DNA from 2 places in the Streptomyces sp. FIT100 genome. Region 2 is predicted to be linked to the other one. Evidence: riboswitches for the same ligand, from Rfam matches in the RefSeq annotation. Region 2 holds a riboswitch; the other holds the start of a gene.
The links. A riboswitch is a leader RNA that binds a small molecule or an ion and turns the genes downstream of it on or off. The one in region 2 is predicted to bind thiamine pyrophosphate.
Positions count from the first base shown of each region.

Region 1 (7,240 bases), 1.9 Mb from region 2:
GCAGCACGAACGGCACGGTGACGACCGCGCGCAGCACCTGCTTCCCGGGGAAGTCGAAGCGCGCGAAGACATACGCGCCGGGGAGCGCGAGCAGCAGCGTGAGCCCGGTGGACGCGAGCGCCTGCCAGAGGGTGAACCAGAGGACGTCCACGATCTCCGGCCGGGTCAGCACCTCGCCGATGCGGCCGAACCGCCAGGCCCCGTCCGCCGTGAACCCGCGGCCGACGATCGCGGTCACGGGGTAGGCGAAGAAGACCGCGAAGAACGCGGCGGGCACGGCCATCAGGGCGAGCCGTGCCGCGTTCCCGCGGAGTGTCCTGCCCGCTTCGGTCGCTTCTACTTCAGGACGAGCGAGGACCACGACTGGATCCACTGGTCACGGCTGTCGGCGATCTTCTCGGGCGCCATGGTCTGCGGCTTGTCGACCACGGCACCGAACTCGGTGAAGAGCGCGGGCACCTCGGCGTCGTTCACCACCGGGTTCACGAACATCTGGAGCGGCATGTCCTCCTGGAACTTCTTGCTGATCAGGAAGTCCAGCAGGGCCTTGCCCCCGGCCTCGTTCCTCGCGCCCTTCAGCAGGCCCGCGGCCTCGGTCTGGCGGAAGCAGGTGCCGGTCGCGACCCCGGTCGGCGCCTCCTTGGGCTGCGGCTTCGCGAACAGCACCTCGACGGGCGGGCTGGAGGCGTACGAGACGACGAGCGGCCGGTCGCCCTTGGCGGCCTTGCCGCCCGCCGAGCCGGAGAACTCCTGGTTGTAGGCGAGCTCCCAGCTGTCGACGACCTTGACGCCGTTGGCCTTCAGCTTCTTCCAGTAGTCCTGCCAGCCCTCGTCGCCGTAGGCGGCGGCGGTGCCGAGGAGGAAGCCGAGGCCGGGCGAGGAGCGCTCGGCGTTCTCGACGACGAGGAGGTCCTTGTAGGCGGGCTTCGCCAGGTCGTCGAGGGTCACCGGCGGGGCCAGCTTCTTGTCGGCGAAGTACTTCTTGTCGTAGTTGACGCAGATGTCGCCGGTGTCGACGGGCGTGACCCGGTGCCGGCCCTTGTCGAGCTGGGCGCTCTCGGGGACCCGGTCCAGGCCCTTGGCCTCGTACGGCGTGAAGAGACCGTTGTCGAGGGCGCGGGAGAGGGTGGTGTTGTCGACGCCGAAGAAGACGTCGCCCTGCGGGGAGCCCTTGGTGAGGATCTCCTTGTTGAGCGCCTCGACGGCGTCACCGCTCTTCAGCACCTTGACCGTGTAGCCGGTCTGCTCGGTGAACTCCTTGAGCACCGCCGGAGTGGCGTTGAAGGAGTCGTGGCTGACAAGCGTCACGGTCTTGGAGCCCTTGCCGGAACCGGAACCGGAGGCGGCGTCGTCGGACGCGCCCCCGCAGGCCGCGAGGGCGCTGACGCCCAGGGCCGCGGCGAGCGCCGTTGCGGCGAGCCGCTTGGTGTTCCTGGTGGTGCTCGTGGTGCTCGTGGTGCTCACTGAGATGTCCTCCTGGGGGTGGCCAGGAAGAGACGCGGCCCTGCCCGGGTCCCGCGTTCGGGATCCGGGCAGGGCGCAACAGCTTGAGTAACGTCCGAACTTCCTACCCCGAATGACCGGGGCGAGGTTCAGAGGGTCTGCGGTCTGACGGTCACCGCACTCTCAGCGCTGTGGCGCTCCCCTGTCGGATTATGAGAATTGTTCGACTCAGATTACACGGGGGTCAACGCTCGGAAGCGGCGAGCTGTCCGCACGCTCCGTCGATCTCCTGCCCCCGGGTGTCCCGGACCGTCACCGGCACGCCGTGGGCGGCGATGGCCTCGACGAACGCCTTCTCGTCCTCGGGGCGCGAGGCCGTCCACTTCGAGCCCGGCGTCGGGTTGAGCGGGATCAGGTTGACATGGACCCGCTTGCCCTTGAGGAGCCGACCGAGTAGATCACCGCGCCACGCCTGGTCGTTGATGTCGCGGATGAGCGCGTACTCGATGGAGATCCGGCGGCCGGACTTCTCCGCGTACTCCCAGGCGGCGTCCAGCACCTCCCGGACCTTCCAGCGCGTGTTCACGGGCACGAGGGTGTCGCGGAGCTCATCGTCGGGGGCGTGCAGCGAGACGGCGAGACGGCACTTGAAGCCCTCGTCTGCGAAGCGCAGCATGGCCGGGACGAGGCCGACGGTGGAGACGGTGATCCCGCGCTGCGAGATGCCGAGCCCGTCCGGCTCGGGGTCGGTGAGCCGGCGGATGGCGCCGACGACCCGCTTGTAGTTGGCGAGCGGCTCGCCCATGCCCATGAAGACGATGTTGCTGAGCCGGGCGGGGCCGCCCGGGACCTCGCCGTCACGCAGGGCCCGCATGCCGTCCACGATCTGGTGCACGATCTCGGCGGTCGACAGGTTCCGGTCGAGCCCGGCCTGGCCGGTGGCGCAGAACGGGCAGTTCATGCCGCAGCCGGCCTGCGAGGAGATGCACATCGTGACCCGGTCCGGGTAGCGCATCAGCACCGACTCGACCAGCGTCCCGTCGTGCAGCCGCCACAGCGTCTTGCGGGTGGTGTCGTCGTCGCAGGAGATGTGCCGGACGACGGACATCAGATCGGGCAGCAGCTCCGACGCGAGCCGCTCGCGCGCGGCGGCGGGGATGTCGGTCCACTGGGCGGGGTCGTGGGCGTACCGCGCGAAGTAGTGCTGCGACAGCTGCTTGGCGCGGAACGGCTTCTCGCCGATCGCGGCGACGACCTCCTTGCGCTCGGCGGGCGTGAGGTCGGCGAGGTGCCGCGGGGGCTTCTTGGCTCCGCGCGGGGCGACGAAAGTGAGTTCTCCGGGCTTGGGCATGGTGCATCCAGTGTCGCAGACGGAATCCGGTGGCCCGGTGGCGTCGGTCGGACGGCCCGGCTCGGCGGGCGTTGTCGCCGTCCGGCGCTTCGACGAGCGCCCCGCTCGGGCGGGCTGTCACTGGGGGCCACCTGGCACCTAGAATCGAACCCGTGTCCGAAAAAGTGTCGCGTCTGGAGCGTCTGCACAGTGTCCGTGAATGGCTCGTCCGGCAGCTGTGCCGCACCGACGAGACCGTCGCGGAGCTGGAGCGGAAGGAGGCGGCGGCGGCCGTACGGGCGTCGCGAGCGCTGCCCTCACCCGAGCCCGGCTGGAAGCTCTCGGTGCGACGGGCGGGCGGCGGGCCCGCGCCGGACCCCGTCCACGGGAACGACTGCGGTATGGCCGGCACGTCCACGAAGGTCCTGACCCGCGAGCAGGCCCTCCGCGCCCTCACCGAGGACGGCGTCGCCGCCTGCCCGTACTGCCGCCCCGACAATGACCTGGGTGTGCTGTGAACCACGAAGCACCGCGGCCGGGGGGCACGGGCACCGCGCCGGTCTTCGTACATCGCGCGACGGGCACCCGCGGCCGCCGGGTCACGATCCGCACCGTGACCGCCGGCCTGGCCCGCAGCGACGCCGACCTGGTCGAGTTCCTGCGCCGCGCGGGCCTCCCCGAGGCGTGGGACCTGCTGGACGACCCGCAGTGGGTGGAGTGGCAGGGCGGGCGACCGCACGAGTACGGCGCGGGCTGACCGGCGACGGGCCGGCGCGTAGGGTGCCCGGATGATCGCGGTACCGGAGGCATTCGCGCGGAGCACCGTCGAGCGTGAGGGGCGGGCCGGAGCGGCGTGGCTCGCCGAGCTGCCCGGGATCGTGGACGAGCTGCTGGGGCGTTGGGGGTGTGTCCCGGACGGCGCGGTCATGCACGGGGGTGTCGGGGTCGTCGTTCCCGTGCGACGGCCGGTCGAGGGAACCTCTGTCCTCAAGGTGTCGTTTCCGCATCCCGGCAACGTCCATGAACCGGACGCGTTCGCGGCGTGGGGCGGGCGCGGGGCCGTCCTGCTGCACGAGCGCGACGACACGCGTTTCGCGATGCTCCTGGAACGCGTCCGGACGTCGACCCTGGCGGAGGTCGAGGACGCCGACGAGGTCGTGGCTGTCGCGGGACGGATCAGCCACCGACTGGCCGTCCCCGCGCCGCCCGGCCTGCCCCGGCTGCGGAAACAGGCCGACGGCTGGGAGGAGCAGCTGCGCCAGGACGCCGGGGAGTTGCCCCATGCGCTGACGCGTCGCGTGGTCGACGCCGCCGTTGCCACCGTTCACGAGCTGGGCCGCGACCAGCCGGACACCCTGATCCACGGCGACCTCCACGCCCGGAACATCCTGCGCGCCGACCGTGAGCCATGGCTGGCCGTCGACCCCAAGGGGTACGCGGGAGACCCCGCCTACGACGGCGGCACGCTGCTCAAGACACGCGCGCTGACGGTGCTCGAAGCACACGACCTGCGCAAGGCCGTCCACCGCGTTCTGGACGTCTTCGCCGAAGCCGCGGAAGTCGATCGCGCGCGCGTCCAGCGCTGGGCCCAGTTCCATGCCGTCCAGGCTGCGTTCTGGGGCCGCCGTCACGGATTCCGGATCGCCCGCGGCGGATCGCGGTTGGCCAGGCTCACCGAATTCGCCGACCGCCTGGCCGAGTTGCTCACGGAGCGCGTCTAGGGCGTGAGCTCGATGCCGGCGGCGATCGGCAGGTGGTCGCTGCCGGTGGCGGGCAGGGTCCATACGTCGGTGACGGTCGCCGAGCGGGTCATGACGTGGTCGATCCGGGCCACGGGAAGACGTGCGGGCCAGCTGAAGGCGAAGTCCCCTTCGGCGGAGCCCGTCCGCGAGGTGACCGGGGCCAGCCCTCGATCGTCCAGCGTGCTGTTGAGGTCACCGAGCAGGATCACCCTGTCCAGCTGCTCGGCGGCGATGGCCGCGCCCAGCAGTCCGGCGCTTTCGTCCCGCCGGCCGGAGCTGAAGCCGTTCCATCGGACGCGGACCGAGGGCAGGTGGGCGACGTACACGGCGATGTCGCCCCATGGGGAACGTGCCGTGGAGCGCACCCCGCGGCTCCATTCCTCCTTGATCCCCTCCGGTTTGATGTCCACCGGCCGGATATCCGACAGCGGGTACTTCGACCAGAGCCCGACGGTTCCCTCGACCGCACGGTAGGGATAGTCCGCTGCCAGGGCCGCCTCGTAGATCGGCATCGCGGAGGGGGTCAGCTCTTCCAGAGCCACGAGATCCGGTGCGGACTCGATCAGCGCACTCGCGGTGCCCGCAGGGTCGGCGTTCTCGTCACTGACGTTGTGCTGAAGCACGACGATGTCGTGCGGGCCGCGTTCCTCGGCCCGCAGCATCCCGCCGAAGAGCTCGCCCCAGACGGCCGCGGGCAGCAGCAGAGCCACCAGCGCGACGGCCGAGCGGCGCAGCAGGGCGAGGACGAGCAGCAGCGCAACGGCCGGCCCGAGCCAGGGCAGGAACGTCTCCAGAAGGCTGCCGGCGCCGCCCAGGACGTTGGGCACAGCCGAGTGGCAGGCCAGCAAGCCGGCGGTGAGGACAGCGAGCGACGCGACGATCCGCCCGCGTGCCCAGCGCGACCGGCCTCCCACGGCCCACGACCGGAGCGCCGGAGTCGGCCGATCCGGCGCCACAGAGCTGTTCGCCCGCTCCACCAGGTCCCTCCCATCCGCCCAGGCCCTTCGTCACCCCACGGTCATGAGCGCGACGTGCCTCGTACGACGCACCACCGGAGGCTCGGGTTGCGGACCACAGGCTCGGGCTCCGCTCGGGGTCACATCAGCGGCGGCAGCGACTCGTGGACCTCCGCGAGGTCGGCGGGGATGTCGGTGCCGGTGTCGGGGCGGCCCGCGGGCGTCGCACAACGCGAGGGGCCCGCCGTCCCGTGGACGACGAGCCCCTGTGCAGGATCAGGACCGGCTCAGCCGGACCCTACGAAGAGCACGAACAGCAGCCAGACGACCGGTGCCGTCGGCAGCAGCGAGTCCAGCCGGTCCATGATGCCGCCGTGCCCCGGCAGCAGCGTGCCCATGTCCTTGATCCCGAGGTCCCGCTTGATCATCGACTCACCCAGGTCGCCGAGGGTCGCGCTGACCGCGACCGCGAGGCCGAGGAGCAGCCCCTGCCACCAGGTGCCGCCGTCGATCAGGAGCGGCATGCAGACCGCGCCCGCCGCCATGCCGAAGGTCACGGCCCCGACGAGACCCTCCCGGGTCTTCCCGGGGCTGATGCGCGGAGCCAGCTTGTGCTTGCCGAAGCGCCAGCCGATCGCGTACGCGCCGGTGTCGCTGACCACGGTCAGCAGCAGGAACGTGAACACCCGCTGCGGCCCGTCGTCGGCGGTCAGCATCATCGCGACGAAGGTGGCCAGGAAGGGCACGTAGAACGCGGCGAACAGCCCCGCCGTGACGTCCTTGAGGTAGCCCTCGGGCGGTTCGGTCATCCGCCAGACGAGCACCGCGAGCGCGGTGAAGGCCATGGCGACCCAGGCACCTTCGGCACCGCGGACGTAGCCGGCGACGATCATGGCCGCCCCGCCGACGGCGAGCGGCACCAGCGGCGCCTTGATCCCCTTGCGCTCGTCGAGCCGGGAGGTGAGCTCCCACAGGCCGACGACCACGGCGACGGCGATGACGCCGACGAAGACGGCCTTGACGACGAAGAGGGCGGCGATGATCACAGCACCGAGCCCGGCGCCGACCCCTATCGCGGCCCGCAGATCACGGCCGGCACGCTTCTTCTGCGGCGGCTGTGAGGGCTGCGGCGGCTCGGACGCCGCAGGCGGCGGGGGGGTGGGCATGGGCTCCTGCGGCATCTCGTCGCGGAACAGGGGACCGCTCCACCGAGCGGCCCCCCGGTCGCGGTCGTCGCGGTCTTCTGCGTCTCTACCTGCGTCGGGATCGTCCGGCACGATGGGCATGGGCCGAGTGTGCTGGGCGACACGCTCATCGTAGGCGGGACCCGCCGGGGCGGCCCCCTGGCGGGGCGGCCCCCAGTAACCGGGGCTGTAGCCCGCGCGCGGCGGGGCCCCCCAGGAGGAGTCGTTCATCAGACTTCGAGCAGCTCGGCTTCCTTGTGCTTGAGCAGCTCGTCGACCTGCGCCACGTACTTCGCGGTGGTGTCGTCGAGCTCCTTCTCGGCACGGCGGCCCTCGTCCTCGCCGACCTCGCCGTCCTTGATCAGCTTGTCGATGGTCTCCTTGGCCTTGCGGCGCACGGAGCGGATCGAGATCCGGGAGTCCTCGGCCTTGCCCTTGGCGACCTTGATGAACTCGCGGCGGCGCTCCTCCGTGAGCTCGGGGAACACCACCCGGATGATGTTGCCGTCATTGCTGGGGTTGACGCCCAGGTCGGAGTCGCGGATCGCCTGCTCGATGTTGCGCAGGGCGCTCTTGTCGAACGGG
Region 1 is NZ_CP075715.1:5,818,581-5,825,820, reverse strand. It holds gene KK483_RS26365 (iron ABC transporter permease) at 1-283, opposite strand, end outside; gene KK483_RS26360 (thiamine ABC transporter substrate binding subunit) at 337-1,464, opposite strand; TPP riboswitch at 1,547-1,657, opposite strand; gene rlmN (23S rRNA (adenine(2503)-C(2))-methyltransferase RlmN) at 1,688-2,794, opposite strand; gene KK483_RS26350 (DUF6233 domain-containing protein) at 2,947-3,291, shown strand; gene KK483_RS26345 (hypothetical protein) at 3,387-3,530, shown strand; gene KK483_RS26340 (aminoglycoside phosphotransferase family protein) at 3,562-4,494, shown strand; gene KK483_RS26335 (endonuclease/exonuclease/phosphatase family protein) at 4,491-5,429, opposite strand; gene KK483_RS26330 (phosphatidate cytidylyltransferase) at 5,759-6,886, opposite strand; gene frr (ribosome recycling factor) at 6,886-7,240, opposite strand, start outside.
Region 1: it holds a riboswitch for thiamine pyrophosphate, as region 2 does, so the genes downstream of both, KK483_RS26360 (thiamine ABC transporter substrate binding subunit) here and thiC (phosphomethylpyrimidine synthase ThiC) in region 2, are expected to answer to the same signal.

Region 2 (7,240 bases):
TCCGACGCACTCAACGGCAAGGGAAGACTCCCCGACGCCACGCGCCGCCACGTGCGCGAGGTCGCCGACCGGCTCGGCTACCGGCCGTCGGCCGCGGCCCGCACGCTCCGCACCGGCAAGTCGGGACTCATCGGCCTGACCGTGACGACGTACGGGGATGAACCTTTCACCTTCACCGAATTCGCGTACTTCGCCGAGATGGCGCGTGCGGCGACCTCGGCCGCGCTCGCCCGCGGCTACGCGCTCGTCATCCTGCCCGCCACCTCGCGCCACGACGTCTGGTCGAACGTCGCCCTCGACGGCACCGTCGTCGTCGACCCCTCCGACCACGACCCGGTCGTCGCCGAACTGGTCCGCCAGGGCCTGCCCGTCGTCTCCGACGGCCGTCCGGCACCCACCCTCCCGGTCACCGCCTGGGTCGACAACGATCACGAAGCCGCCGTACTCGACCTCCTCGACCACCTCGCCGCCGCCGGCGCCCGCCGGATCGGCCTGCTCACGGGCACCTCCACCGACACCTACACCCGGCTCTCGACCACCGCGTACCTCCGCTGGTGCGAGCGGGTCGGCCAGGACCCCGTCTACGAGGCGTACCCCGCGCACGACCCCTGCGCCGGAGCCGTCGCCGCCGACCGGCTGCTCGCCCGCCCCGACCGGCCGGACGCCGTCTACGGCCTCTTCGACCCCAACGGCACCGATCTGCTCGCGGCGGCCCGGCGGTACGGGCTGCGCGTCCCCGACGACCTGCTGCTCGTCTGCTGCAGCGAGTCCACGGTCTACACCAACACCGACCCACCCGTCACCACCCTCTCGCTGAAGCCGCGGCGCATCGGCACCGCCGTCGTCCAGCTGCTCATCGACGCGATCGAGGGGGCCGACGGCGGCCGGCCGGTCGAGCAGGTGATACCGACGGAGCTGATCGTGCGTGCGTCCTCGCAGCGCCGCTCCCCGCGGACGACGGTGAGCCACCCGCGATCGCCTGCCCCGGAGTAGACCCGGGCCCGGCACGCGCCCGGACCGAGCTCGGCACGAGCCCGCCCGGGCCCGAGGGGCAGGCCCAGGAGCGGGCCCGAAACGCGGTCCGAACTGGACAAGGGACTGGACTGGACCAGCCCAATTGGGGCGAAACAGGCCGTGGACCGGGGGTGTACCCGGATTCAGCACCCCTGGTGCGTCACACAGCACGATCCGCATTCCTATGATGGGCGCACGACACCGCGGGCCGCCCCGACCAGGCCGGTCCGACGGTGCAGGGCGGCGCGACGGTGGTGGAGGGGTCGATGACTCAGGGGGCCGGTCCGGGACCCGTGGTGCGTACGGCGACGTTGCGTGACTTCCGCGTGCCTCCGTACGCGCAGGTCCCCGTGCAGTCGGAGGCCCCGTCCTACGAGCACGTCCTCGACCACCCGGGGAACGCCGTCCCGGACGACGAGCTTCCGGAGGGGTACACCCCGACCGAGCGCGACCTACCGGTGGTCAACCGCCGCGAGGACACCGTGCAGGTGACCGTCGAGCCGGTGGAGACGGAGGCCCCCGCGCCGGACGGCCTCGGCCCGCTCTACGTCGTCGGCGACGTCCACGGCTACCTCGACGAGCTCGTCGCCGCGCTCGGCGAACAGGGCCTGATCGACGACGAAGGCCACTGGTCGGCGGGGAACGCCCGGCTGTGGTTCCTCGGCGACTTCACCGACCGCGGCCCCGACGGCATCGGCGTCATCGACCTCGTCATGCGGCTCTCGGCCGAGGCCGCGGCCGCGGGCGGCTACTGCAAGGCCCTGATGGGCAACCACGAACTGCTGCTCATCGGCGCCAAGCGCTTCGGCGACACGCCCGTCAACTCCGGTGCCGGCACCGCCACCTTCCAGGCCGCATGGCTGCTCAACGGTGGCCAGAAGAGCGACATGGACCGCCTCCAGGACGTCCATCTCCAGTGGATGGCCCGGCTGGACGCGGTCGTCGAGGAGGACGGGCATCTGCTGCTGCACTCCGACACGACCGCCTACCTCGAGTACGGCACGACGATCGCGGACGTCAACGACAAGGTCCACGAGATCCTCAACCGGAACGACGCCGACGAGTGCTGGGACCTCTTCCGCAAGTTCACCAAGCGCTTCGCCTTCCGTGACGAGGACGGCCCGCAGGCCGTGCGCGACCTGCTCACGGCCTACGGCGGCGGGCGCATCGTCCATGGCCACAGCCCGATTCCGTATCTCCTGGGCCAGGTCGGCACCGAGGACGCGGCGGACGGCCAGGGCGGCTCCAGCGCCGTCGTCGAGGGCCCGCACGTGTACGCGGACGGGCTCGCCATCGCGATGGACGGCGGAGTGACCATGGCCGGAAAGCTGCTGGTGTGCCGGCTGCCACTGCATGGCTGAGCCAATCCGGGGCAGGCGATTTCCGGAAACCCCCTGTCACCCCGTGCATTAACCGCTCTACCATCGGCTTATCCGTAGCAGGCTCTCCTCCGTTTCTGCCCAACCGCCCACACACGCGGGCAATCCGGCCCTACGGAGCATCGGGGGATGCACATGAACAGCGCTCCGCACCTGCTGACCGAGGACCGCGCCGACTACGAGCGCATCCTCGACGACGCGCTGCGCAACGCACACGACCGCCCGGATCTCGCCGCCGTCGGGAAGCGGCTCAACGCCGAGCAACTGCGCACCATGGCCCTCAACGCCACCGCGCTGATAACCAGCGCCGCGGCAGCGGAGTACGAGCACTTCGTGAAGGTCCGGGAGGAGCTGCGCTCGCCCTCCGCCTCATCCGTACGGAGCTCGGTGCTGGGCGCGGCGGCCAGTGGCACGGCCGACTCGTCCGCCGGGGCCGGTTTCGGCGCCGTGCTCACCGTCCTGGCGCCGGTCCTGGCGGGCACGGCAGCGGTGATCTTTCTGCTCGTGGGCTACACCCTGAAGGCGCTCAGCCCTGAACCCTCCTTCGCGGAGACCCTGCTGACGGCCGGCTGGTTCTTCGGGGCGCTGACGGCGGCGGGGCTCCTGGCCGCCGCGATCGGTCTGCTGATCACCGCCCTGCGCAACGGCGCGACGCAGCTGCCCGCGGAGGAACCGGGCGGTGAACTGCCCGACGAAGTGGCCCGCGCCCGGGAGGCATGGCGCCACGCGCTCCTGGAGCGCGGTGTCGTCCCGTTCCTGCGCGCCGCCCTCGCCGACCCCAGCGCCGACCCGGCCTCCCCCGGCCCGCCCCGCCGGATGAACCGGATCCCCAAGGTCGGCTACAGCGGACCCGACTTCTCCAGCCCCAGCGAGGGGTCCTCGACCACTTCCCGCCCGACGTTCACCAGCCCGGACTTCACCAGCCCGGACTTCGGCCCTCCGGAACACCAGCCGGAATAGCCGACAGCAGCGGGGGCCACCGGGGACCGTCGGCTCTCGCCATGGTCGCCTCAGTCCCTGCCGCTGTCGGCGGCGGCGCTACCGCCGTCGAGCGGTGGAGACCCGGACGGGGCCTCCACCGCGCACACGGACCGGCGCCGGTTCAGTCCGCGATCGGCAGGTACACCCGGCTCCCGGCCGCCGCGAACTCGGCGGACTTCTCCGCCATGCCCGCCTCGATCTCGTCGGCCTTCAGCTCGCCGCCGTGCTCGCGCCTGATGTCCTGCGAGATCTTCATCGAGCAGAACTTCGGCCCGCACATGGAACAGAAATGCGCGGTCTTGGCCGGCTCCGCCGGCAGTGTCTCGTCGTGGAACTCCCGTGCCGTGTCCGGGTCGAGGGCCAGATTGAACTGGTCCTCCCAGCGGAACTCGAAGCGCGCGTCGGAGAGGGCGTCGTCCCACTCCTGCGCGCCCGGGTGCCCCTTGGCAAGATCGGCGGCATGAGCCGCGATCTTGTAGGTGATGACGCCGGTCTTGACGTCGTCCCGGTTCGGCAGGCCCAGATGCTCCTTGGGCGTGACGTAGCAGAGCATCGCCGTGCCCCACCAGGCGATCATGGCGGCGCCGATGCCGCTGGTGATGTGGTCGTACGCGGGAGCCACATCGGTCGTCAGGGGCCCCAGGGTGTAGAAGGGAGCCTCCTCGCAGATCTCCTGCTGGAGGTCGATGTTCTCCTTGATCTTGTGCATCGGGACGTGCCCCGGGCCCTCGATCATCGTCTGCACGTTGTGGCGCTTGGCGATCGTGTTGAGCTCCCCGAGGGTCCTCAACTCGGCGAACTGCGCCTCGTCGTTGGCGTCCGCGATCGAGCCGGGCCGCAGGCCGTCGCCGAGCGAGTACGTGACGTCGTACGCCGCGAGGATCTCGCAGAGCTCCTCGAAGTTCTCGTACAGGAACGACTCCTTGTGGTGCGCGAGGCACCACGCGGCCATGATCGAGCCGCCGCGCGAGACGATGCCGGTCTTGCGGCGGGCGGTCAGCGGCACGTACCGCAGCAGCACGCCCGCGTGGACCGTCATGTAGTCGACGCCCTGCTCCGCCTGCTCGATGACGGTGTCCTTGTAGATCTCCCAGCTCAGCTCCTCGGCGCTGCCGTCGACCTTCTCCAGCGCCTGGTAGAGCGGGACGGTGCCGATCGGCACGGGGGAGTTGCGCAGCACCCACTCGCGGGTGGTGTGGATATTGCGGCCGGTGGAGAGGTCCATGACCGTGTCCGCGCCCCAGCGGGTCGCCCAGGTCATCTTCTCCACCTCCTCCTCGATGGAGGAGGTCACGGCGGAGTTGCCGATGTTGGCGTTGACCTTCACCAGGAACCGCTTGCCGATGATCATCGGCTCGGTCTCCGGGTGGTTGACGTTCGCCGGAAGGACCGCCCGCCCGGCGGCGATCTCCTCGCGCACGACCTCGGGCGAGACGTTCTCCCGGATCGCCACGTACTCCATCTCCGGCGTGACCTCGCCACGGCGGGCGTACGCCAGCTGCGTCACGGCCTGTCCCTCGCGGCCCCGGCGGGGCTGGCGCGGGCGGCCGGGGAAGACCGCGTCGAGGTTGCGCAGCCCGCCGCGCGGCGAGGTGTGCTTGATGCCGTCGTCCTCGGGGCGGACGGGACGGCCGGCGTACTCCTCGGTGTCGCCGCGACCGATGATCCAGTTCTCCCGCAGCGGCGACAGCCCGCGGCGGACGTCGGTCCCGACGTTCGGATCGGTGTACGGCCCGGACGTGTCGTACAGGGTCACGTCCTTGCCGTTGGTGAGGTGCACTTGGCGGACGGGCACCCGGATGTCGGGGCGCGAGCCCTCGACGTATCCCTTGTGCCAGCCGATGGACTTCCCGGCCTCGGACGAACTGGAGGCAGGCGTGCGCGTGTCCGATGTGGTCATGAGACCTACTCCCTACGCCGGCATTACCCGGTAACAGGTTCGGCGGTCGGCGCAGCTTTCCCGTACGGATGTACGGAGGTCAGCGCCCTCTCAGCCCGGTGCTCCGAGCTCCCGCGTGTGCAAAGGTCCCACCACGCTAGCGCCATATCGGGCGTGCTGAACAGTGGGCCCCTTCCGTTCTTGCGATGATCGGTCGGTGACTTCCTCGCAGCAGAGCCCCGAACCGGACGGCCGCAGGCCCGGCAGCACGGACGGCCGGGCGGACGACCGGGCCGCCGACCGCTCCGGCATCCACGACCACGGCCATGCGCACGGTCATGGCCCGGCCGCGCCCGTCTCCCGCCACCTCCAGCGGGTCATCGCCGCGGTGCTGATTCCTTTCGCCACCGCCGTGGCGGTGGGGCTCGTCGTCCTCTGGCCGGGCGGCGCACCGGGCCACGAGCGCACGGGTGTCGGCTTCGACCGGCAGACCGAGTCGGCGAAGGTGGTGGAGGTCGAGCAGGTCCCCTGCGAGGACGTGAACGCCGGGCAGGTGCCCCCGACCGGCGACACCTCGACGCCCGAGGGCCGGGAAGCGGTCAATTCCCAGCAGGGCACGTGCGGGAAGGCGACCGTCGAGGTCACGAGCGGCAAGGACGCGGGCCGTACGTTCACCGAGATCGTGCAGCCGGACTCGACGCGCCAACTGCACGAGGGCCAGGGCGTCGTGGTGGCGTACGCGCCCGACGCACCGCGCGATCTGCAGTACTCGGTCGCCGACGTGGACCGGCAGTTCCCGATGACGCTGCTCGCCGGGATCTTCGCCATCGTGGTCGTCGCGGTGGGGCGGATGCGCGGGGTCATGGCACTGATCGCGCTGGTCATCAGCTTCGCCGTCCTGACGCTGTTCATCCTGCCGGCGATCCTGCAGGGCTCGAATCCACTGATCGTGGCCGTCGTCGGGGCGAGCGCGATCATGCTCATCGCCCTGTACATGTGCCACGGCCTGTCCGCCCGTACGTCGGTCGCGGTGATCGGCACACTGATCTCGCTGCTGCTGATCGGGCTGCTCGGCTCGCTCTTCATCGGCTGGGCGGCGCTGAGCGGGAACACGGACGACAACACCGGTCTGATCCACGGCCTCTACCCGGGCATCGACATGTCCGGTCTGCTTCTTGCGGGCGTGATCATCGGTTCGCTCGGTGTGCTCGACGATGTGACGGTGACCCAGACCTCCGCGGTCTGGGAGCTGCACCAGGCGGATTCGACGCTGGGACCGCGCGGGCTCTACCGGGCCGCCATCCGGATCGGCCGCGACCACATCGCCTCGGTCGTCAACACACTCATCCTCGCCTACGCCGGTGCGTCGCTGCCGCTGCTGCTGCTCTTCTCGATCGCGGAGTCCGGCGTGGGCACGGTCGCCAACAGCGAGCTGGTGGCGGAGGAGATCGTACGGACGCTGATCGGCTCGATCGGCCTGGTCGCGTCCGTACCCGTCACCACCGTGCTCGCGGCCCTCGTCGTCTCCGCCGACCGCCCGGCGGGCGCCGCCGGCGGGGCGGCAGCGGCAGTACGGGGCGGAAGGGGCCGGCGCCGCAAGCGCTGACCTCAGCCGGCGTTCTCCGCGAGGATCCGGCCGAGCGCCTCCTCCAGGTGGTCCTCGAAGTCGCCGAGCGTGCGCTCCTGCCCCAGCGGAACGAGTTTGTCGGTCCGGTCGAGGAAGGCCACCAGGGGTGCGGCGCCCGCCCGGAACAGTGCCCGGTCGGCCCCCACCTGGAGCCGGATGCAGACGTCGGACAGCCCTGCCGGCTCAGTCGGCGCGATGTGCACATCGCCGTCCCCGCTGGGCGCGTTGATGCCGTCGAGCAGCAACTCTCGGCCGAAGGCCCAGGTCACGGGCGCGTCACCAGGCAGGTGGAAGGTCATACGGACCGCGTATGGATCCCCCGACTCATAACGGAGTTCCACCGGGATCCGGAACGAGAGC
Region 2 is NZ_CP075715.1:3,911,512-3,918,751, forward strand. It holds gene KK483_RS17555 (LacI family DNA-binding transcriptional regulator) at 1-993, shown strand, start outside; gene KK483_RS17560 (metallophosphoesterase) at 1,266-2,375, shown strand; gene KK483_RS17565 (hypothetical protein) at 2,523-3,353, shown strand; gene thiC (phosphomethylpyrimidine synthase ThiC) at 3,496-5,274, opposite strand; TPP riboswitch at 5,267-5,399, opposite strand; gene KK483_RS17575 (YibE/F family protein) at 5,471-6,859, shown strand; gene KK483_RS17580 (SsgA family sporulation/cell division regulator) at 6,862-7,240, opposite strand, start outside.